3 regions of the Deinococcus hopiensis KR-140 genome follow, and region 1 is predicted to be linked to each of the others. Evidence: riboswitches for the same ligand, from Rfam matches in the RefSeq annotation. Region 1 holds a riboswitch; each other region holds the start of a gene.
What was found. A riboswitch is a leader RNA that binds a small molecule or an ion and turns the genes downstream of it on or off. The one in region 1 is predicted to bind cyclic di-GMP.
Positions count from the first base shown of each region.

Region 1 (7,115 bases):
CTTTGCCCCTTTTTGAAAGGCAGGAGCACATGCACAGACTTTTGGGCAGGCGGCCTTGAGCGCCGCCTCTCCCCTTCCCCCGCCTCCAGCCACTCAGCCGCCGGCCCCGCGACGCCAGAGGCTGAATGGGCGCCAGCGCGAGGCGCTGTGGGGCTACCTCTTTATCGCGCCGTGGTTGATCGGGTTTCTCTGCTTTGTGCTGGGGCCGATGCTGTTTTCGCTGTACGCGAGCTTTACCAACTACGACATCACTTCGCGCTTCGACTGGGTGGGGGTGCGCAACTACGTGCAGCTGCTCACCGGCGACCAGCGCTTCTGGAAGGCGCTGGGCAACACGGCCTATTACGCCGCCTTCGCCGTGCCGCTGGGCATCGCCACCGGCCTGCTGATCGCCACGCTGCTCAACCAGGAGGTGCCGGGGCAGCGCTTTTTCCGTACGGTGTTCTTCCTGCCCAAGGTGCTGACCGGGGTGGCGGTGCTGCTGTTGTGGCTGTGGGTTTTTAACCCGCAGGTGGGCCTCATCAACACCGGGCTCTACCGCCTGGGCGTGAACGAGAACCACCTGCCGCTGTGGTTCGGGGACCCGGCGTGGTCCAAACCTGCGCTGATCATCATGAGCGTATGGACGGCGGCGGGCAGCTTCATGTTCTACCTGGCGGCCCTGCGGGGCGTACCGCGCGACCTGTACGAGTCGGCGCAGATGGACGGGGCCTCTCCCGCACGGCAGTTCTGGGCGGTGACGGTGCCCCTGATCTCCCCGGTGATCTTTTTCAAGCTGATCACCGGCATTTCGGGCGCGATGCAGTTCTGGTCCGAGTCGCTGGTGCTGACCAAGGGGGGACCCAGCGACAGCACGCTCTTTTACGGTCTGTACCTGTGGCAGACGGCCTTCACGGACCTGCGAATGGGTTACGCCTCCGCGATGGCGTGGATTTTGCTGCTGATCACGCTGGTGATCACAGGACTGCAGCTGTGGCTCTCGAAGCGCTGGGTCCACTACGAAGGCGAGGTGCGCTGAGATGGCGCTGTCCAGACCCGAGGTCCAGGTCCGTCCTCGCCCGGCCCGCACCGGGGGACCGAAACGTGAGGGAAATCCGCTGATCGGGCGGGTGCTGGCGTTCGCCGCGCTGCTGCTGCTGTCCGCCCTGATCCTGTATCCGGCGCTGTGGATGGTCTCCACGTCCCTGAAGCCCGACCAGCAGGTCTTCGCGTATCCGCCGCGCTGGATTCCCGATCCTGTCCAGTGGGGCAACTATGCCCGCGCCTGGGCGAGCGCGCCCTTCTCGCGCTACGCGGTCAACAGCTTGCTGTACGCCTCGTCGGTCACCTTTGGCACGGTCTTGTCGTGCTCGCTGGCCGCCTACGGCTTTTCCAAGCTGCGCTTTCCCGGCCGCAACCTGCTGTTCACGGTGATGCTCTCCACCATGATGATTCCGGGACTGGTCACGCTGGTGCCGCAGTACGTCCTGTTCTCCAAGCTGGGGTGGGTGGGCAGCTACCTGCCGCTGGTGGTGCCGTCTTTCTGCGCTGGGGCCTTTTTTACCTTCATGCTGCGGCAGTACTTCATGGGGATTCCCAACGAACTGCTGGAAGCCGCGCGGGTGGACGGGGCCAGTGAGCTGTGGATCTGGGCGCGGGTGGTGCTGCCGCTCGCGACGCCGGCGCTCGCCACCGTCGCCATCTTTACCTTCGACGGCACCTGGAACGACTACGTCAATCCGCTGCTGTACCTCAACGACGAGAAGCTCTACACCCTGCAGGTGGGCCTAAAGTTCTTCCAGGACGCCAACAGCGTGCAGTGGCAACTGCTGATGGCGGCCTCCGTAATGGTGCTGCTGCCCGTCGTGGTGATCTTTTTCGTGTTCCAGAAGTACTTTATCGAGGGAGCGTCCCTGACGGGCAGCGTCAAGGGATAGCGGGAATAAACCCAGGCGGGCGGTGAGCATCTGTCTGCTCACCGCCCGCCTGGGTTTTGTTGTTCTCCCCTAAAAGATCAGCCCGTCGTAACGGCCTGCGCCCCGGTCTTCTGCCCGCTCAACTTCCGGTGTGTGGCGAGCGCCTGGGCCACCACCTGGTCCATGTTGTAGTAGCGGTAGGTGGCGAGGCGGCCCACGAAGGTCACGTCCTCCCGGGCGTCAGCCAGGGCGGCGTATTTCTTGTACAGCTCCTGGTTTTCCGGACGCGGTACCGGGTAGTACGGGTCGCCCTCGGCGCGCGAGAATTCGTACACCACGCTGGTCTGGTCGTGCTTTTGCCCGGTGATGTGCTTGAACTCACTGACGCGGGTGTGGGCGTAGTCATTGGGGTAATTGACCGTGCCCACCGACTGGAACTGCTCCACCGGGTGCGTCTCGTGCTTGAATTCCAGGCTGCGGTACGGCAGCTTGCCGTAGCAGTGGTCGAAGAAGGCGTCCACCGGCCCGGTGTAGATCATGTGGCCGTGGGGAATAAACGCCGCGATTTCGCGGTAGTCGGTGTTCAGCATCACCTTGATGTTGGGGTGCGAGAGCATGTTCTCGAACATCCGGGTGTAGCCGTGCAGCGGCATCGCCTGGTACGTATCGGCGAAGTAGCGGTCGTCGCGGTTGGTGCGGGTGGGAACCCGTGCCGTTACCGAAGCGTCGAGCTCGCTGGGATCGAGGTCCCACTGCTTGCGGGTGTAGCCCCGGAAGAATTTGTTGTACAGGTCGCGCCCTACCTTGCTTACGACCACGTCTTCCGAGGTCCGGACATGCTCGACAGGCTCGGCCACCGAGGCGAAGAACTCCTCGAGCTCGAAGGCCGTCAGGTTCAGGCCGTAGAGCTTGTTCACGGTGTCGAGGTTGATCGGAATGGGCACGAGCTGTCCGTCCACGCTCGACAGTACCCGGTGCTGGTACGGCCGCCACTGGGTAAAGCGCGACAGGTAGTCGAACACTTCGCGCGAGTTGGTATGGAAGATGTGCGGGCCGTAAGGGTGGATCAGGACCCCCGCGTCGTCGTAGCGGTCGTAGGCGTTGCCACCGATGTGCGGTCGGCGGTCCACGATCAGCACGCGTTTGCCGTCGTTGGCGAGCCGCTCGGCAAGCACGCTGCCCGCGAAGCCCGCGCCGACGATCAGGTAGTCGAAGCCCTGGGGAGAAACGGATTCGGTCATCAGCTCCATCATAGGGTCTGCCGAAGAGGTGCCGGGGAGCGCTGGTCCATCGAAACGCTCAGTCATCCGCCACTCCGGCGAGGGGAAAAACGCGCCGCTCCGCCGCTGCACGCTCGATCAACGCGCTCATGTCGGCCCAGGTGCGGTCCCACGAGAGGGTCGAGAGGTGGGCGTCGGCCCGGTCACGGCGGGCGTCGCCCGCCGGGGTACCGCGCTCGGCCAGCGCTTCGGCGCAGGCAACCTCGAAGGCGTCCACGCCGTCGGCGATGCGCGCCAGGTCCTTCTCGCCGTAGGGCCGGATCACGTCGCGGATGCCGGTGGACACCACGGGCACCCCGGCCGCGAGGTATTCGGGCGTCTTCGTGGGGCTGATGAACTCGGTGGCCTCGTTGAGCGCGAAGGGCAGCAGCGCCACGTCCCAGTGGGCGAGGTAGCTCGGCAGCTCGGCGTACGACTTCATCCCCAGGTAGTGCAGGTTCTCGCCGCGGGGCAGCTCCGCCGGGTCGATCTTGACGACCGGGCCCAGCAGCACGAACTGCCACTCGGGGCGGCGGCGGGCCAGCTCACCGATCAGCTCAATGTCGAACCGCTCGTCAATCACCCCGTAAAAGCCCAGCCGTGGGCGCGGCAAGGCGGCCTGGTCCTTGGGGTCCGCCAGCCCTTTGCGGGCCTGCGCGAAGTGCTCCACTTCCACGCTGGAGGGAAAGGGGTAGGCCCCAGCGTGGCGCTCGCGCTTGGCCTCGTACAGGCGGTGGCCGCCGGTAAACACCAGGTCCGCCTGTTCGAAAAGCTGATCTTCCCGCGTCCGGAGTTCGGGCGGCGCGCCGCGGAACTGCGCGAGTTCGTCCATGCAGTCGTACACGGTCACGCGGGGACTCAGGCCCGCCGTGATGGGCAGCTCGAAGGGCGTGTAGACCCACAGGTCATACTCGGGCAGGCCCTCAGCCTTGACCATCCCCTCCAGCAGCCGGGCGGTGCGCGCCTGCGAGGCGTCCGCGCTGTGACCCTCCTCGATGTGCGGCGTGACGACCACGACGCCAGAAGGATCTGTCCGCATCACGAGGTGGTCGGCCTCGGACGTGAAGCGCGGCTCCTCGATGTAATACACGCGCCGCGAACGGGCCGCTCGCGTCATCAGGTGCTGCGGGCGCTGAAACACGAAGTCCCAGCGGAGATGCGCGACAACGAGCAGGGCGGGGGTATCTGAGGCGCGGACCGAATCAGGCTGCAAATGGGTGGGGTTCAAGGTCTTTTCCTCCGTACATCAAACGCCGGCGGCGCGGCTTTGCGCGGGCCACCGGAGCTGAACAAGTGTTGACGGCCTGTCTTCGCAAGAAGAGGGGCCGTACCGTTGCCCTGCGGTCCTCTTTTGGTGCCGGCTCATCGCCGCGCCAGGAACGGTGCTCAGTTTACCTTTTGGCCTGCGCTTCGGTCCTGATGAAACCTGAAGGCTTTCGGGGATAAAGCCTGAGGAAAGGCCCAGCACATCGTTCATTTTCTTTAGATGGGGCCAGCAGCGCAGCCGATGGGCGCGCGTGGTGCCTTTAGAAGCCTTTCATGGGGAAGAGAACGGAAAGAACGCCGGATCAGAGTAGGGTAAGGTCCGTTCTACGCCGCTGGGTTCTGCCGCTCATCCCCTCCCGCGCTCAGGAGTTCGCCCCACACATGAAGCCCACAAAGACCATCGAGATTTTGCTGGTGGAGGACAATCCCGCCGATATCCTGCTGACCGAGGAGGCCTTCAGCGAGGCCGAATTCCCCCACCGGCTCCACGTGGCGCGCGATGGAGTGGACGCACTGAATTTCCTGCGGCGCCAGGGCCCGTACGCCGGCGTGCCCACACCCGACGTGATCTTGCTCGACCTGAACATGCCGCGCATGGGCGGGCTCGAGGTGCTTGACGTGCTCAAGGCGGACGCAGAGCTCCGCAACGTGCCGGTGATCGTGCTGACCACCTCACGCGCCGAAAACGATATCTGGCGCAGCTACAACCTGCATGCCAACGCCTATATCCCCAAGCCCGTGACCGTGAGCGAATTTATCGACGTGATCCAGTCATTCCGGGCCTTCTGGTTTTCCACAGCGGCGTTGTCTCCCAAGCACCAGCCCTGAGCGTCACGGAGATGCACCTGTGCGGTACCCCCAATGGGTGGGTACCGGGGACGTGGAATTTTGAGGAGACATTGAAGTAAGCTTTGTGTCAGAACTCCGGTTCTAACATTATTTACGTTGGCGGCAGAGAGACGCTCTGCGCAGCTCGACGAAAAGGCAAACCCTGTGCGAGCAGGGGGCGCAAAGCCACGGGACTCACGCAGTCAGCCGGGCCACCGAAACGAGGGATCCTGTGCAGAAACTGGTCTGGCTGCTGCCTGTTGTTTTTATCGTGAGCTGCTCGCAAACCGCCCTTCCCCAGGCCAGCGCCAAAACCCAGGGCGGCACGCTGCAGGCGCAGGGCGCGAGGAAGATCGCCGCGCCGGCCCCCACCCCCACGGCGACCGGACGCTCCTTTTACCTGGACTGCGCGGGAAACGACAAGGCGAGCGGTACAAGCGCGGGCACGGCCCTGCGGACCCTGAACAGGGTGAGCGGCCTGAGCCTCCTTGCCGGTGACCGGGTGCTTCTGAAACGCGGCTGCACCTTTACGGGCTCGCTGGTCGCCAAGTCGAGCGGCACCGCGGCCTCCCCCATCGTGTACACGGCCTACGGCGAGGGTGCGGCTCCCACCATCGTGCTGAACACCGACGCCGAGGCAGTCCTCGTTGGTGGCAACTACCTGGTGTTCGACGGACTGAACGTCACCTCCACCCGCCCCGCGCCCGCCGGCACCGGCAAGTGCGCCAACACCCCGGTTGCCTGGCGAGTCGGCTTCGCCGTGACCGGGCAGTACAACACCGTGCAGAATTCCTCTGCGAGCGGCTTCATGGCGGGCGTGCACCTCATGGCCGGCGCGAACAACAACCGCGTGCTGGGCAACACCCTGACCAACAACAACGTCATGAAGAAGAATACGGCCGGCGTGTACGACGACGACTCTGGCGCCTGGGGCGTGCTCGTCAACTCCAACGGCAACGAGGTCGCGAACAACACCTTCAGCGGCAACTGGGCCTGCAGCGAGGACTACGGCGTAGATGGCGCGAGCGTGGAACTGTACGAGGCCAGCGGCAACAACGTCCACGACAACCTCAGCACCGAGGACATGACCTTCACTGAACTGGGCGGCACCCCCACCAGCCAGAGCGAGAACAACACCTTCGCGTACAACACCTACGCGCCGGTGAAGGCGGGCGGCGCGATGATCGTGCTGCGCGGCACGAAGAGCAAGTGGGGCGGCAACCCCGGCACGGTGTTTCACCACAACGTGGGGTACATGGTGGATACGGGGATCATCTGCTCGGACGGCTGCGGCCCCTCGGTCCTGAAGGCGCACGACAACGTCTTGTGGCAGCGTGGCGCGGCCAGCGGCATCGTCCCGGCGGCCAACATGACGCCCATGTGGGCCGACGCGCCCTTCACCGAGTACAACAACGTCTTCTGGAAGACCGGCGGGCGCCCCTACGTCAGCATCGATGGCGGCCAGCTGAGCGCCACCGACCGCATCACCGATCCCCTGTTCGTCGATCCGGTGGCGCTGAACTTCACCAGCCGGCTGTCCCCGGTGGTCCTGGCGACCGCGCGTTCCCGCACACGTTAAAGCGGGGTCTGTGTCCGGGTGGGTGCCTCTCGCGAAGGGGCACCCACTGCCCTTTGGGGTTTTCGGCACGCCAGCGCCTGCCCACGCTATCTTGCGGCCGTTCACTTTCCCCCTGCCTGCGCCCCCATCCCCTTTTCGAAGGATTTCCGTTGCCCCCTCCCCGGTTTCCCCGCACCGTCCTGATCCTGCTGCTGGCCCTGGCGCTGCCGGGCCTCGCTTTCGTGTGGCAGCAGCGGCGGACGGCCGTGGAGGTTCCCGCCGCCCGGCCACCCTCTGCCGGGGGTGATG
Region 1 is NZ_FWWU01000004.1:171,590-178,704, forward strand. Features, by position in the region: gene B9A95_RS04025 (carbohydrate ABC transporter permease) at 56-1,018, shown strand; gene B9A95_RS04030 (carbohydrate ABC transporter permease) at 1,020-1,916, shown strand; gene glf (UDP-galactopyranose mutase) at 1,994-3,136, opposite strand; gene B9A95_RS04040 (glycosyltransferase family 1 protein) at 3,195-4,382, opposite strand; gene B9A95_RS04045 (response regulator) at 4,802-5,248, shown strand; cyclic di-GMP riboswitch class I at 5,394-5,468, shown strand; gene B9A95_RS04050 (right-handed parallel beta-helix repeat-containing protein) at 5,481-6,827, shown strand; gene B9A95_RS04055 (glycoside hydrolase family 16 protein) at 6,977-7,115, shown strand, end outside.

Region 2 (7,115 bases), on a different contig from region 1:
AGGCTGCTCCTGGACTGGTGTTGTGGCCAGGACCTGGTGAAGTCGCCGATCGCCGTACGTCGGGTGCTGCAAAGCAACCTCTCGAACGCGTTCCAGCCGGGCCTGTTCCTTCTTTTCTCGCCCTGACTGCTGTGCGGCGTGTTGTCGGGCGTCCCGCAATTTCCAGGCAGGGATGTCCTGCTCCGCGCGCGAAGCAGGACAGGCTGAGCTGCGGATGTCTCTGTGAAACTCCTCGTACAGGGCGAGGAGCTCAGCCGGACTCAGAGACCCCGCACTTTTTTTGCGATCTGGAGGGCCGACTCCTTTTCGCCGACGAGTACCTTCAGTCGTTCGTTCTCGCGTTCCAGCTCCGTGTGCCGGTCCTCCTGGCGATCTCCAGCGAGGCGGGCACGGCCCGCCTCGAGGAACTGTGCTTTCCAGGCGTGAATCAGGCTCTCGTCGACGCCGTGCTGCTGTGCCGCTTCAGCAACGCTGAGTTGCCCACCGAGGACGGCCAGAACAATCTGCTCTTTCGTGTCGGTTGTCCAGGTTTTCCGTTGCTTGCCCATACTGTCCCTCCAGTGTGCCCAACCCTCGCAAGTGGGCCGGTGATTTTGGAAGGATTTCCTGGAGCAGTACCTCCTGACTCGCATTGTCGGTGGCCTGCTCGCGCCACTCTTGTTTGGCAACGTGCTCAATCTCGGCGGTGGAGCAGCCCACAACGGCTTCAACATCATTCGCACCGTTTGGGGCGTCCTGCTTAAAGCCGTGCTCGTCTTGCGCGAAGCGCGTCAGCGCAAATCCGTCCCGTAAGGGGTTTCGACCAACTCTGGTGATTTCGTGGCAGGGAATGCGGCCCCCAGCGTGCCCGGTGGCCCTATGCTTTCATCAATGTTCTTGCCCCCCACCGGCCTTTCTGCCACCCCCATAAACCCAGTGGAACTGGCTGCCCTTTGATGCGCCGCTACGACTTCGTCACAGTGGATGTTTTTACAGACCGGCAATTCGGTGGTAACCCGCTCGCGGTCTTCCCTGACGCGCAGGGCATCTCGGATACCGAGATGCAGGCGCTGGCAGCTGAGCTCAACCTGTCTGAAACCACCTTCGTCTTGCCACCCAAAAGTCCGGCGAATACCGCCCACGTCCGTATCTTCAACCGTACTGCTGAGATGCCCTTCGCTGGGCATCCCAATGTCGGTACGGGCTTTGTGCTGGCTGACCGGGCGCAGGGCGGCCTGCTCCGCTTTGAGGAAATCGCCGGACTGGTCGAGGTGCGGCTCCACCACGGCGTGGGCGGGGCAGTCACCGGCGCGACCATCACCGCGCCGCAGCCTCTGGCCATCGGAGACGTGCTGCCGCTTGACCTCGCGGCTGCCTGCGCTGGGATCGCGGCGGACGGGATCATCACTGCAAGTCATCCGCCGACCACCGCTGCGGATGGTGGCAACCCGCGCCTGCTGCTGGAGGTGACGGAGGCAGCGATGGCCGCCGCCTCACCCGACCTGGCCGCCTTCCGCCGAGCAGTGGCGGCGATACCCTCGCTCGGTGGCAAGCTCTCGCTCTACCTCTACCGCCGGGAAGGAGTGGGGTTACGCGCCCGGATGTTCTCACCCCTTTCTGGCACCTGGGAGGATGCAGCGACCGGCAGCGCAGCGACGCCACTGGCCGGCTTCTTGCTGCACCTCTCGGGTGCCAAGAGCGGCGCTTGGGAGATCATCCAGGGAGTTGAGATGGGTCGCCCCAGCCTGTTACGGACCACCGCCTGGCAGACACCAGAGGGCATCTGCGCCAGCGTTGGTGGTGACTGCGTGCCGGTGTTTCGGGGCGAGGCCATGCTGCCGAGCGCCATGGCCCTGTAATCACCCGGTCCTGTTCGCAGGACGCCGAAACCACCGTTTGGCTTTTGAGCCAAATGCCTCTGGAGCAGGTGTCAAAGTGCGGACTTCTTCTTGACCGGGCCCGGCGAGCGAACCTGAACGCGCATGGGGGAGAATGGCGCCGTGAGGGGTGCCCTTCCACCCGCCCCACCATTCGGACAAATGCTCCAGGAACCGAGGTCCGTCGCGCCCTGTGCGAGTGCTGTGGACCTGGGCCGGTCTTCCATGCACAGCAACTGGAGCAACGCCGTGCTGCCCCCTCTGGTGTGCCAAAAGTAGGCCCACCAATCCACTTTTTCTGTAACCGCACAGGCGGTTCTTATCCTGGCTTTTTGCGCAGCTGCAGGCGTCTTGGCCTTCGGCATATCGCGAGGAGGCCCAAGCCGTGGGGACGGAGAACTGTGTAGGCGTGATTCCGACCAGCACCGTGATATTTACGGCCACCCCACGTCCCCCGAACAGGGGTCCACCGTATGGGCCAAAAATGCCTGGGGGCCTCACCAATGCGCCGTCCTGTGAACCCTGAGGATGCCCCTGACCATGGATGTCCCGGATCAACAAGAGGGGGTAAGGGGGCCTAGGACGTTTCCTCTGCATCCATGCAATTTCTTCCGCGCCACAGCCCAGAAACGTCCTTTCCTTTCCTCAGGTTGCAACCTTTGGCGGCCACGCCGCAGGTGCCCCTCACCTCCCCCAACAGGGGGAGGTCATGGGGGCGCGTTTTTTTATGGCAATTAAGTAAGTTTTATGTCATATCCATCCTCCTAATATTCAGTTGTTCGGCGGCAGAGAGACACTCTGCGCAGCTCGACGAAAAGGCAAACCCTGCGCGAGCAGGGGGCGCAAAGCCACGGGACTCACGCAGTCAGCCGGGCCACCGAAACGAGGGATCCTGTGCAAAAATTACTCTGGCTGCTGCCTGCCGTGTTTATCGTTGGATGCTCGAACACCACCCTTCCCCAAAGCGAAGCCGCCGTCAGCGATACCAACGTGCAGGCTCAGGGTGTGAAAACCAGCCCCACCCCCCTCCCCACTACGGCCGGGCGCTCCTTTTACCTCGACTGCAATGGCAACGACCGCGCCAACGGCACCACCGCCAGCACCGCCTTCCGGACCCTGAACAAGGTCAGCGGACTCAGCCTCCTTGCCGGCGACAAAGTCCTGCTGAAACGCGGCTGCACCTTTACGGGCTCGCTCGTCGCGAAGTCGAGCGGTACCGCCACATCGCCCATCGTGTACACGGCCTACGGTACCGGTGCCGCCCCCACCATTGTGTTGAACATCGACAGCGAAGCAGTCCTCGTTGGTGGCAACTACCTGGTGTTCGACGGACTGAACGTCACCTCCACCCGCCCCGCGCCCGCCGGCACCGGCAAGTGCGCCAACACCCCGGTTGCCTGGCGAGTCGGCTTCGCCGTGACCGGGCAGTACAACACCGTGCAGAATTCCTCTGCGAGCGGCTTCATGGCGGGCGTGCACCTCATGACTGGCGCGAACAACAACCGCGTGCTGGGCAATACCCTGACCAACAACAACGTCATGAAGAAGAATACGGCCGGCGTGTACGACGACGACTCTGGCGCCTGGGGCGTGCTCGTCAACTCCAACGGCAACGAGGTCGCGAACAACACCTTCAGCGGCAACTGGGCCTGCAGCGAGGACTACGGCGTAGACGGCGCGAGCGTCGAACTGTATGAGGCGAGCAACAACAACGTCCACCACAACGTCAGCACTGAAGACATTGCCTTTACGGAGCTGGGCGGCACGCCCACAACGCAGAGCGAGAACAACACCTTTGCGTACAACCAGTACGCCCCTGTGAAAGTGGGCGGCTCGATGATCGTGTTGCGCGGCACGAAGAGCCACTGGGGCGGCAACCCCGGCACGGTGTTCCACCACAATGTGGGGTACATGGTGGACACGGGCATCATCTGCTCGGACGGCTGCGCGCCCAGCATCCTGAAGGCCTACGACAACATCCTGTGGCAGCGCGACGTGGCGGGCGGCATCGTTCCCGCGGCGAACATGACCCCCATGTGGGCCGACGCGCCCTTCACGGAGTACAACAACGTCTTCTGGAAGACCACCGGCCGCCCCTACGTCAGCATTGACAACGGCAGCCTGCACCCCAGCGACCGCGTCGCAGACCCCCTGTTCGTCAACGCGTCTGCGCTCAACTTCACCAGCCAGCTTGCCCCAGTCGTTCTCGCCAGCGCGCGCTGAAGCGCCGCAGCAGGAGGCGGGGCCCGTTCGCGAACGGGCCCCGCCTCCTTGTGGATCAGGAGACGTCTCTTCAGATTTTGCCGGTCCTGCGCCCAATCCACACCCCGTGTTGCACCGCCGGCGCCCTGCAGGTGTGGTGCCCACGCAGACCAGAAGGGAGGGGCTCGGCGTGCATTTCAGCCAGTGTCCGTTCCAGCGGCGGCGCCGCCTCCGCCTTCAGGCCGCCGGCCCGCAGCGCGCGCAGATGCGGGCAAGCCAGATGGGAAAGGGCCGTTCCTCCCGCACAGCCCCGGCTTCGCCAAACAGCCCGGTGGCCGCCGGGTCACGCAGGGCCAGGTGCGCCTGACCGTAGGCACCCGGTTGGTCACCGACGCGGTGGTGCAGGCAGTGGTCCACGAGGCGGTGGTCGCCGGTCTCGCAGCCGGTGGTCAGGGCGGCCTCCAGGTCTACGCGGGCCTCCTCCGGCTGCCCCAACCCGCGCGTCACCCAGACGTGGGGACCGAGGACAAAGCCCTCCAGATGGCGGGAGCCACCGCTGCAAATCAGCGCCAGCGCCGCGCCGAGGTCCTGCAGGGCCAGGTCGAAGCGTCATAGAGGCCGTACACGGCTCCGCTGTGAGGTCAGGATCGCCCCCCCCTCCAGGCCCCAGACGGCAAAGCGCCCGTTGAGGGCGCAGGAAGCTCGTCTCGGTTCGGCTCAGGGGTAGAGGTCAAAGCCCGCTTCGTCAAGGAGTTGCTCCAGGCGCTTCTTGGCAGCGTGGATCTGAGGCATGGTGTCCGCCTCGAAGTAGACCTTGATTGGGCGGCCCGCTCGGGTTTTGCCGAGATCCCAGGTGGTGCCCCCGTACGCCTGGTCTTCCTGGAGTTTCTGGAGGGCAGCTTTGACGGCTTTCTCAGGGATGCCGGCGTGAATGGCCATATCGTCTTTGAGCACGGACTCAGGGTAATGCACCGGTGTTCCAGCGAGGTGCCGGCATGAAAGAAAGGCTGGACGGCCGCCGGGATGGGGTGGGTTGGCGTTCGCGCAGCACGCCAGGGAACGTGGGAACAACGCTCCCTGGGGCCACATCCCAGGTATACCACCTCGGGTCTGACAGTCCTCTGGCAGGGGGATGCCCCCGTTGGGGACCGTGGAGGTGGGCGCCCGCATCAAGGGGGCAGAGGCCCGTGCCAGCAAAAAGCCCTTTTTGAGGACTGCCCGCCGTCTTTATCCGGTTGGTCCAATTTGAGGGATGGACCCCGTGGACCGGCAGCGCTCAGGGCCAGCGTCCGGCGAACGCGTTGAAGGTGTCACTCGAGGTCTGGAAAACCGAGCAGTCGACCCGAGTGGTGGCCCTGAATGGGGCAGACGCGTGGAGGAACGCCGCTTGCTGGACGCGCGCGCGCGCGGTTTGGCCCATGGCCAGATCAAGGTGGGGCGCACCCACCACCGCCTGAAAGCGGCGCGCCGACTTTCGCCACCGGGCGCTGGGCTTTCAATCAGGGTGGAAACATGACGTCGCGCACCTTTGACCTGTTGTTCCTCACCAGCGTCCTGACGGTGGCCTATACCGCCGGACCCCAACCCCTCCCCAGCGGAAACGGCGTAAAGGTCACCGGCAACTTCGTCGTTCCGGATGGTCAGACGCCTCTGACCAACGCCCTCGCCGATATCGGGGACAGCGCTACCAACGTCACCTTTCAAGCCACCCTCCCGCGCGGCACGCCACCCGATGCGGGTTTGGCCGCGACTTGACTTGCACGGGACCGGACGGGTCGTTGGCCCTGAACGCGAAAGTGTCGGGAACCAGCCTGAAGGCTGTCCTCAAAGAGGGGAGTTTCACCACCCGCGTCTGCCTGAACGTCACATCGGCCGGTCAGGTGAACGCGGGCAACGTCAAGGTCAGCACCGACCCCACCCAGGGTGGAGCGCGAATCGCCGTCGTTGCCGGGGATTACGAATCCATTGAAAGCGTCCTGGCGAAACTCAGATTTGGCACCGTGGAAAGCGGCGTCCTGAAACTGGGTACCGAGACATTTAAGTACACCGCACCTCACGTTGCGACTTTTCAGAAGGGCACCGAAAAGTCTCCACTCCCGGTGGGCTGCACGTTTTCCGCTTCTCACTCCGCTCGGCTGATCTAAAGATCAACTACGGTGTACTTAACCTGTTTGACGGCGCCGACCAGCTTGGCGGCAACTACAAGGACGTCGGTGCGCTGTTTCTGAACAGTGATAAGGACGGCAAAGCCGACATCTTCAAGTACCAGGTCGTCGTTTTCACCACAGTTGAAAACGAATTGATTGACGGCGCGCACGCCAAAATGCTCCGCGCGTACATTCAGGCGGGTGACAAAATCCACGTGAGCGATCAGTCGTACGACTACGTCGAGCAGGCGTTTCCCGAGTACGTCGACTTCTACGGCTCAGACGGCACCCCCGAAATTGCGCCCGAGCAGCCCGATGAAGCTGCAGAGCGGGAGCGCTGAGCGCACCACAGACGCGGACGTCACGCCTGAACTCGGGGCCTGGCTGAAGTCAGTCACTTGCGAGGGGGGATGCGTGAATGCGAACGGAACCGTTCATATCGGGGGCTTCCTCAGCAGTTGGGCCGTCATGAACGGTGTCCACACCGGTCAGGCCAGTGCCCTGAAGACCTGGGTCTCCGGCCCAGTCTCCTGGAATGCAGGGGAGGGCGTCCGGCCGCCGAAGGTGACCCTCGATCACGGCGCGGGCCGGGTCCTGTACACCCCGTACCATACCGAACCCGGGGAGAGCGGCGGCGTCTCGCCGCAGGAGCGCATTCCTCCAGTACCTCGTGTTCGAACTGTAGTTCAGGTCCGGTGCGGCGCAGGGCTGCACCGGTGTTCCCTGACGCTGGCAGTTCCAGAAAAGGCACACCTTCTTCCGAGAAGGCGCGCGCCACTTTTTCTGAAACGTCTACCGGAGCACCTCGACCCTTCGGAGGCTGAACCCAGGCTTCCGCCTTCTTTTCCCTGGGCCCCCTCGAGCGGAACGGCGGCCTTCACGGTACGTGGCGCGTGCGGCTGTTCCCTTC
Region 2 is NZ_FWWU01000011.1:121,050-128,164, reverse strand. Features, by position in the region: gene B9A95_RS30530 (transposase) at 261-548, opposite strand; gene B9A95_RS36495 (hypothetical protein) at 658-792, shown strand; gene B9A95_RS30525 (PhzF family phenazine biosynthesis protein) at 936-1,838, shown strand; cyclic di-GMP riboswitch class I at 2,664-2,738, shown strand; gene B9A95_RS30520 (hypothetical protein) at 2,751-4,079, shown strand; gene B9A95_RS30515 (hypothetical protein) at 4,296-4,565, opposite strand; gene B9A95_RS30510 (hypothetical protein) at 4,776-5,012, opposite strand; gene B9A95_RS30505 (hypothetical protein) at 5,571-5,813, shown strand; gene B9A95_RS30500 (hypothetical protein) at 5,855-6,202, shown strand; gene B9A95_RS32975 (hypothetical protein) at 6,199-6,420, opposite strand; gene B9A95_RS36490 (hypothetical protein) at 6,421-6,546, shown strand.
Region 2: it holds a riboswitch for cyclic di-GMP, as region 1 does, so the genes downstream of both, B9A95_RS30520 (hypothetical protein) here and B9A95_RS04050 (right-handed parallel beta-helix repeat-containing protein) in region 1, are expected to answer to the same signal.

Region 3 (7,115 bases), on a different contig from region 1:
ATCCCATCAACGTGGCAGTCCCTGCTTCAGCGCCTGCGCCCCCTGTCGCCGAGGCTCAGGAAGTCGCAGCTCCATCCACACCGTCTGGAGGCGCAGTGCCGCCGGAGAGCAAGCCTGAAGCCAGGCCAGTTCCCGGCCCCCTGGAGCCGGGTCCGGCGATCCGCGGCCTGTGGGTCGATGCATTTGGGCCTGGCTTCAAGACGCCAGTTGAGGTGGACCAGTTGATTCGCGACGCCCAGGCGATGAACATCAACACGCTGTTCGTGCAGGCTGTGAAGCGTGGTGACTGCTACTGCGGTGGCAGCCTGCTGCCCCGCACGGAAGATCCGGCGGTCCCGGCCGACTTTGATCCTCTGGCGGACGTGCTGGAAAAAGCGCACGCGCAGCACATCAAGGTTCACGCCTGGGTGATTCCCACCGCCGTGGCCAGCCGCGCCGTCCAGTACCCCGTGACCAATCCCGAGCACATTGCCAACGCGCACGGGGAAGGCTCGGAAAGTGACTGGCTGACGCGCAGCGCTTCCGGCGTGATCTGGGCTGGCAATGACCAGCAGTTGGATCTGGGCAACCCCGATGCGCTGCGCTACATCGTGGAGGGCGTGCGCAGCCTCGCGGCCGCCTACCCGGTCGATGGGATTCAGCTTGACCGCGTTCGGTACCCGGATCCCCTCGGGAAGGTGCAGGACTGGGGGTACAACCCGGGGGCCCTCGCCGCGTACCAGGCGGAGAGCGGCACGACCGACACCCCGGACCCTGAAGACGCGGCATGGATGGCCTGGCGCCGAGGACGCGTCGACGCGTTGGTTCATCAGGTCTCCGAGGCGGTCCGCGCAGCCCGTCCCGGAACGACGATGAGCGTCGCCGCCATCACCTACGGTGCGGGACCGAAAAACCGTGAGGACTTTACCCACACCCGCACGTACGCCGAGGTCTTCCAGGACTGGCCAGCGTGGCTGTCGGGCGGAGATACCGATCTGGTCGTGATGATGAATTACAAGCGGGAGGCGCGCGTGGATCAGGCGCGCGCATTCGACGTGTGGAACCGGTTTGCCCAGTTGGTCAAAGGTGATGGTCAGGTGGCGGCGGGTACGGCACTGTATCTGAACACCGCCGCCGAGAACCTCGCGCAGGCCAGGCGCGTCGTCGAGCAGGGCCTTGACGGGTGGGTGGGGTACTCGTACCGCACGCCTGAGCTCGGCGTCGAGGACGGAAGCAAGGACGGCGGCAAGGCGTACCGTGAGTTGAGCAACCTGCTGGTGGGGGAGCCGGGCCAAAGCAGCCCAGACGGGCGCTGATCCGCAATCCGGATCACCCGTCCCCTGGGCTCCTCTCCGCTCCAGGGCTTCCACGCCTCTTCGTCACCGTTTTCCCTGCTCGCGCAACTGCCCAGCGTTGCGCGTCCACGCCGGTTCACCCGTGACGGCCGTCACGAATCAACCGAAATCCTGATGAAGGGCCTGAGGCCGCAGGGCACGAGGTTCGGGTGTCGGTGTCTCAGTACGGCACGCACGCGGTGCGGGTACCAGGCCGAAGTGAAGGTGTGTCCACGCCGTCCCCAAAGACAACCGGCGGCGCTTCCAGGGGGAGGCGTTCAGCGCAGCGGCCGGAGGCAAACGAAAAAACGCCCTTTGCGGGCGGAGGCAGGCGGCCCCGCTTCCGTTCAGGGATAGAGGTCAAACCCGGCTTCGTCGAGGAGCTGCTCCAGGCGTTTCTTGGCGGCGTGGATCTGGGGCATGGTTTCGGCCTCGAAGTAGACCTTGATGGGGCGGCCCGCCCGGGTTTTGCCGAGGTCCCAGGTGGTCCCCCCGTGGGCCTGGTCGTCCTGAAGTTTCTGCAGGGCGGCTTTGACGGCTTTTTCGGGGATGCCGGCGTGGATGGCCATATCGTCTTTGAGCATGGACTTAAGGTAATGCAAGGGCGTTGCAGGGAGAGGCACCTGGTGGGTGAGGGCCAGGAATCAGGCGGGGGGCGGTTGGCGCCGCACGCCGGGAAACGTGGCAGGCACCCTCCCTGGGCGCGACATCTCATCATGACTCCCCTTCATCCATGATGAAATTAGGGGCCAACCCGAGCAGAGCGAGCAGGAAAAACGGTGACCGAGCGGCGCGGAAGCCCCGGAGCCCAGGGGACGGAACGGATGATCCGGAAACCGGATCAGATGGACGCCCTCCGGTCTGACAGTCTTCAGGCAGGGTGGGCGCCCTGTTGGGGGCGTGGCATCAAGGGGAGGGGCACCCCCCGGAGCACCAGGAGGGCGCGGCAGGCGCGGTCAGCGACGTTGCCCCATCCGGGGCGAGGTCCTGGGCGTGGTAGACCGCGCCGAGAGGAGCCGGAGTGGGGGTCATGGTAAGGAGGTCGCCGAGGCGCCGCAGGTCCTGGAGGTGTCGGGGGTGGATCGAGCCGCGCTGCTCAAGGGCTTCGGTGCGCAGCACGCCCGTTTGAGGGTCTCGTCGCCAGGCGGTGACCTGGCCGTTGGCGGGCGCGCGGACGGCGACGGTGCCGGCGGTTGGGTAAGGCGCAACAGTCATGGCGTGGGCGTGCGTATGGGTTCAGCCAACTGTGGCGTTCTCGCCAGCCGCCATGGCCAGGAGGCCTCCTTCCCCCATTGCACTCCGCTGTACACCCGCTGCAGTCACCCTTATCCAGCGCCTGTTCAACAGGGATGTGGCCGCGCAGGACGTAGAACACGCGCAGCAGTGGGCCTGGCTTCAGGACGCGGGCTGTTGTCGCGCGCAGGGGTCTGGCCCTGGGGTTCCGCTCCCCACCCCAGCCCCAGACGCACTGCCGCCGCCGCTTCACCGACGCCCCCTGCCCACCTGAGGCTCCGGACCGGGAGCGCGTGAGTCGCGGTGACCAGGAGCCCCGCCGCCAGCGTCAGCAACGCCCACCAGCCTGCGCAGGACAAAGGCCCGAATCAGCTTAGCGGCGAACGGGGGCGCTGGCCAGCAGGGCGGTCGCCGGTTGGCGGGTGAAATCCAGGGCCAGCGCATTCACGAACAGGGGATCGGCGATGCGGTCAGTGGCGCTCAGCTTGCCATTGTCGATGCTGACGTAGGGACGGCCACCTTTTTTCCAGAAGACGTTGTTGTACTCGGTAAAGGGAGCGTCGGCCCACATGGGGGTCATCTTGGCAGCGGGTACCAAACCGCTGGCGGTGTCGCGCTGCCACAAGACGTTGTCGTACGCCTTGAGGATGCTGGGGCCGCAGCCGTCCGAGCAGATGATGCCCATGTCCACCATGTACCCAACGTTGTGGTGAAACACGGTTCCGGGGTTGCCGCCCCACTTGCTCTTCGTGCCGCGCAGCACGATCATTGCGCCGCCGGACTTCACCGGCGCGTAGGTGTTGTACGCGAAGGTGTTGTTCTTGCTTGGCGTCTTGGGGGTTCCGCCCAGCTCCGTGAAGAAGGGGTCTTCCGTGCTGACGTTGTCGTGGATATTGTTGCTGCTCGCCTCGTACAACTCGACGCTCGCCCCGTCCTTGCCGTAGTCCTCACTGCAGGCCCAGTTGCCGCCGAAGGTGTTGCCGGCGATCTCATTGTTGTCCGAGTTGACCAGGACGCCCCAGGCTCCGGAATCGTCATCGAAGACACCGGCGGTGTTCTTCTTCATCACGTTGTTGTTGGTCAGCTTGTTGTGCAGCACCTTGTTGTTTCCAGCGCTCAGGTGAATGCCTGCCGTAAAGCCGCTTGCTGAGGAATTCTGCACGGTGTTGTACTGCCCGGCCACCTCGAAGCCCACGCGCCAGCCCACGGGCGTCTTGCTGCATTTGCCAGCTGTGCTGGGAACGCTGGGACGCGCGCTGGTGACGCTCAGCCCATTGAAGACCAGGTGATTGCCGCTGGCCAGCACCGCCTCGGCATCGGTCGTCAACTGAACGGCCGGGTTGGTTCCTGCGCCGTATGAGGTGTACCGGATGGGCGCTGAGGCCGTACCGCTGGATCTGGCCACCAGGGGACCTGCGAAGGTACAGCCGCGCTTGAGCAGGACGTGGTCACCGGGCAACAACTTCAGGGCATTCACCTGGGCGAGGGTTCGCAGGGGCGCAGCCGCGGTCGTTCCCTCCGCCGCGTCCTTGCCCGCCGTGCAATCAACGTAGAAGCTGCGGCCTGCGGCCGAGGCGTTGTTGGAGGTGCTTGCCGCCAGGACGGTTTGATTGCAGGTGGCGATAAAAGCAAACGGCAGCAGCCAGACCAATTTCTGCACAGGATCCCTCGTTTCGGTGGCCCGGCTGACTGCGTGAGTCCCGTGGCTTTGCGCCCCCTGCTCGCGCAGGGTTTGCCTTTTCGTCGAGCTGCGCAGAGTGTCTCTCTGCCGCCAACGTTGATTAGGTTAGAGCCGAAGCTCTGACATAAAGCTTACGCCATGTCTATAAAAAAGTGGGGCCCGTGCCTGCTGCCCCCAACGGGGGTGAAGAAGGGCGCCTGGCGGTGGCGTAACTGCCGTCCTCCGGCCCAGTGGATGTGCCCCTAAGCCACGGCAGGTGATGCGGCCCGCCGTCCGGCGCAGGACCGGTAGATCTCGGAGGGCAGCCCTCCGAGATCTACCGGGTTCCCGAAGGGCCCTCCTCCGCCGGGTGACCGTGTGGGGGCGGACCAGACAATTGGGAGCCCGTTTCCTCCCGGTCGGCGGCTTGCCCCTTTCCCGATCGGTGCCCAACGCCTGGTCGTCCTCTTCGGGGATGATCGCCCACACCGCGCGGAAGCGTTCGCGTTCTCCCCAGGCACACAAGCGCTGGTGGACTGTGGATGCTGGGCCGTGTCGCCGGGGGAGTTGGCTCCACTGGCCCCCGGTCCAGGCCAGCCAAACGGAACCGTTGAAGATCTGGCGGGCGTCCCGCCTGGGACGCCCGCTCTCTTTCCAGGGTGTGCTGACCAGCACAGGAGCCAAACGCAGACAGGGCCCGTCCGCCACCTCCCACAGCGTGTTCCGGTCATGGATCTGATCTTGATGCCCTTGCGCCGTCCCTGGCCTTCAGGAGAACAGCATCTTCCGGAGAGGCGCTCAGCGTGAAGTGAAAGGTGCTGCCCTCCCCAGGTGTACTCTCCACCCACAGGCGACCCCCATGATGCTGAACGATTTTCAGGCAGAGTGCCAGGCCAATTCCGGTCCCCTCGAACTGCTCCCGGGGATGCAGCCGCTGAAACACCTGGAAGATTCGCTCGAAATACTGTTTTTCAATGCCGATGCCGTTGTCAGTCACCGTGAAGTGCCACAGCTTGCCTTCCTGCTCGGCACGGAGACGGACCTGGGGCGCAACGCCCGCACGGTGGTATTTCAAAGCGTTGCTGATCAAGTTCTGGAACAACTGACCGAGCTGAGACGCGTCGCCCATAACGGTTGGCAAGTTCTCGTAAGTCACCTCACCGGCCACTGCGGCGATATCGCTCGTCAGGCGGCTGAGCGTATCGTCCACCACCTGACGGAGCGGTACTGGCTTAGGAGGGCGCCTGTGGGTGGTGACGCGGCTGAAACTCAGGAGCTCATCGACGAGGCGTTTCATGTGTTGCCCGCTTGCCATGATGTGCTCCAGGTACGTTCGTGCCCGCTCATCCAGCTGGCCGCTGTACCGGCGTTCCAGCAGCCCCGCGAAGCTCGTGACCGCCCGCAGCGGCGCTTGCAGGTCGTGCGAAGCGATGTAGGCGAACTGCTCAAGTTCTGCGTTGCTCCGCTGGAGTTCCGTTTGCACCTGCACCAGGTCCGTCACGTCAAATGCGAGCGTGATCACCCCGGTGATCCGTCCGTCCACGCCCCGGAACGGTACCTTGTCCACCCGGTACCACCTTGGTGGGGCGTCTTGGAGGGCAACTTCCACCACTTCACCCAGTCGCGCTTCGCCGCTGCGAATCACCTGCTGCTCGGTTTCGTGGGCGTCAAGCCGGGGAAGAACATCCTTTGCGCTGCGCCCCAGCAGCCCGTCTGGAGCAAGGCCTGTGGCCGCAGCGACGGCCGTATTTGCGCGGCAGATCTGTCCAGCTTCATCTGTATGCCACAGCAAGGCTGGGACAGCGTCTATCAGGGCGTTGAGTTCATTGTGCCGCGCGTTGAGTTCCCCCGTGCGTTCCGAGACGCGCGCTTCAAGCGCCTCGTTTCGCCGTTCCCCCTCCCGCACCGCTGACAGCTGGTGGGCCAGGCGGCGCTCCATCAGTAAAGTCGACAGGGCCGCGAGGATCAGGACGCTCGTCACCACCGCAATGCTCCGGGCCAGCATCAGGTGAGACTGCTCTTGCGCCCCCTGTCCCATCTGCGGTACCGGGTGGGCCGTGACGTGGAAATGTGCGGCCGCCATCGCGGTGTAATGCATTCCGACAATCGCCAGCCCCAACACCAGCGAGGCCAGGAGGCGCAAACGCCGTTGCAGGAGGGTGTCTGGGTTCTCGAAGTAATGGGCGAGCCACAGCGCGACCGTGGCGGCGACGAGGGCAATCCATACGCTGAAACCGACGAGCACCGGCTGGTAGGTGATGGTTCCCGGTAGGCGCATCGCGGCCATACCGACGTAGTGCATGATGACGATACCCAGCCCGAGCAGGCATCCGCCACACAGCAGCCGTGTCCGCGTCAGGGGCCGAACGCCCACCATCCACAGCGCCAGCGCGGCACCCAGCGTACCGACCACGGCCGAAAGCACGACCGTGCCGGTGTCATACCCGACGGGCACGGGCAGTCTGTGCGCGAGCATCCCTATAAAGTGCATGGCCCAGATGCCGAAGCCCATCACCAGCGCGCTGCCGAGCAGGTGCGGTGTGCGCAGACGCCGCCCGTTTGCCTCAACGCGAGCTGCGACGCTCAGGGTGGCGTACGACGCCAGACAAGCGATGGCCACGGAGAGCAGGACCAACTGCGGGTCGTAGTGAACGGGCGGCATCGGCGTGCCTCGCATAATAGGGTGTTCCACCCGCCAGCAAACACATCAGCCCCTCCTCACCCAGGACGGTTGGTGTGCTGAGGTATGAGGCCGCCGCTCCGCACATTTTGCCAAGCGCCGCTACACTGCGCCAATGTGCCCATGCGGGGCTTCTGAATGCCGCAACGGATAACCAGGGCTGCGCAGGTGTGGGCCGGCGGGGCGGCACCATCCACCGGATGACCGGTGCCCCCGGCGCCGAACAACG
Region 3 is NZ_FWWU01000010.1:238,794-245,908, reverse strand. Features, by position in the region: gene B9A95_RS35910 (glycoside hydrolase family 10-like protein) at 96-1,295, shown strand; gene B9A95_RS29800 (hypothetical protein) at 1,661-1,897, opposite strand; gene B9A95_RS29795 (hypothetical protein) at 2,220-2,528, opposite strand; gene B9A95_RS29790 (hypothetical protein) at 2,920-4,206, opposite strand; cyclic di-GMP riboswitch class I at 4,219-4,293, opposite strand; gene B9A95_RS37415 (transposase) at 4,333-4,881, opposite strand; gene B9A95_RS29780 (MHYT domain-containing protein) at 4,934-6,883, opposite strand.
Region 3: it holds a riboswitch for cyclic di-GMP, as region 1 does, so the genes downstream of both, B9A95_RS29790 (hypothetical protein) here and B9A95_RS04050 (right-handed parallel beta-helix repeat-containing protein) in region 1, are expected to answer to the same signal.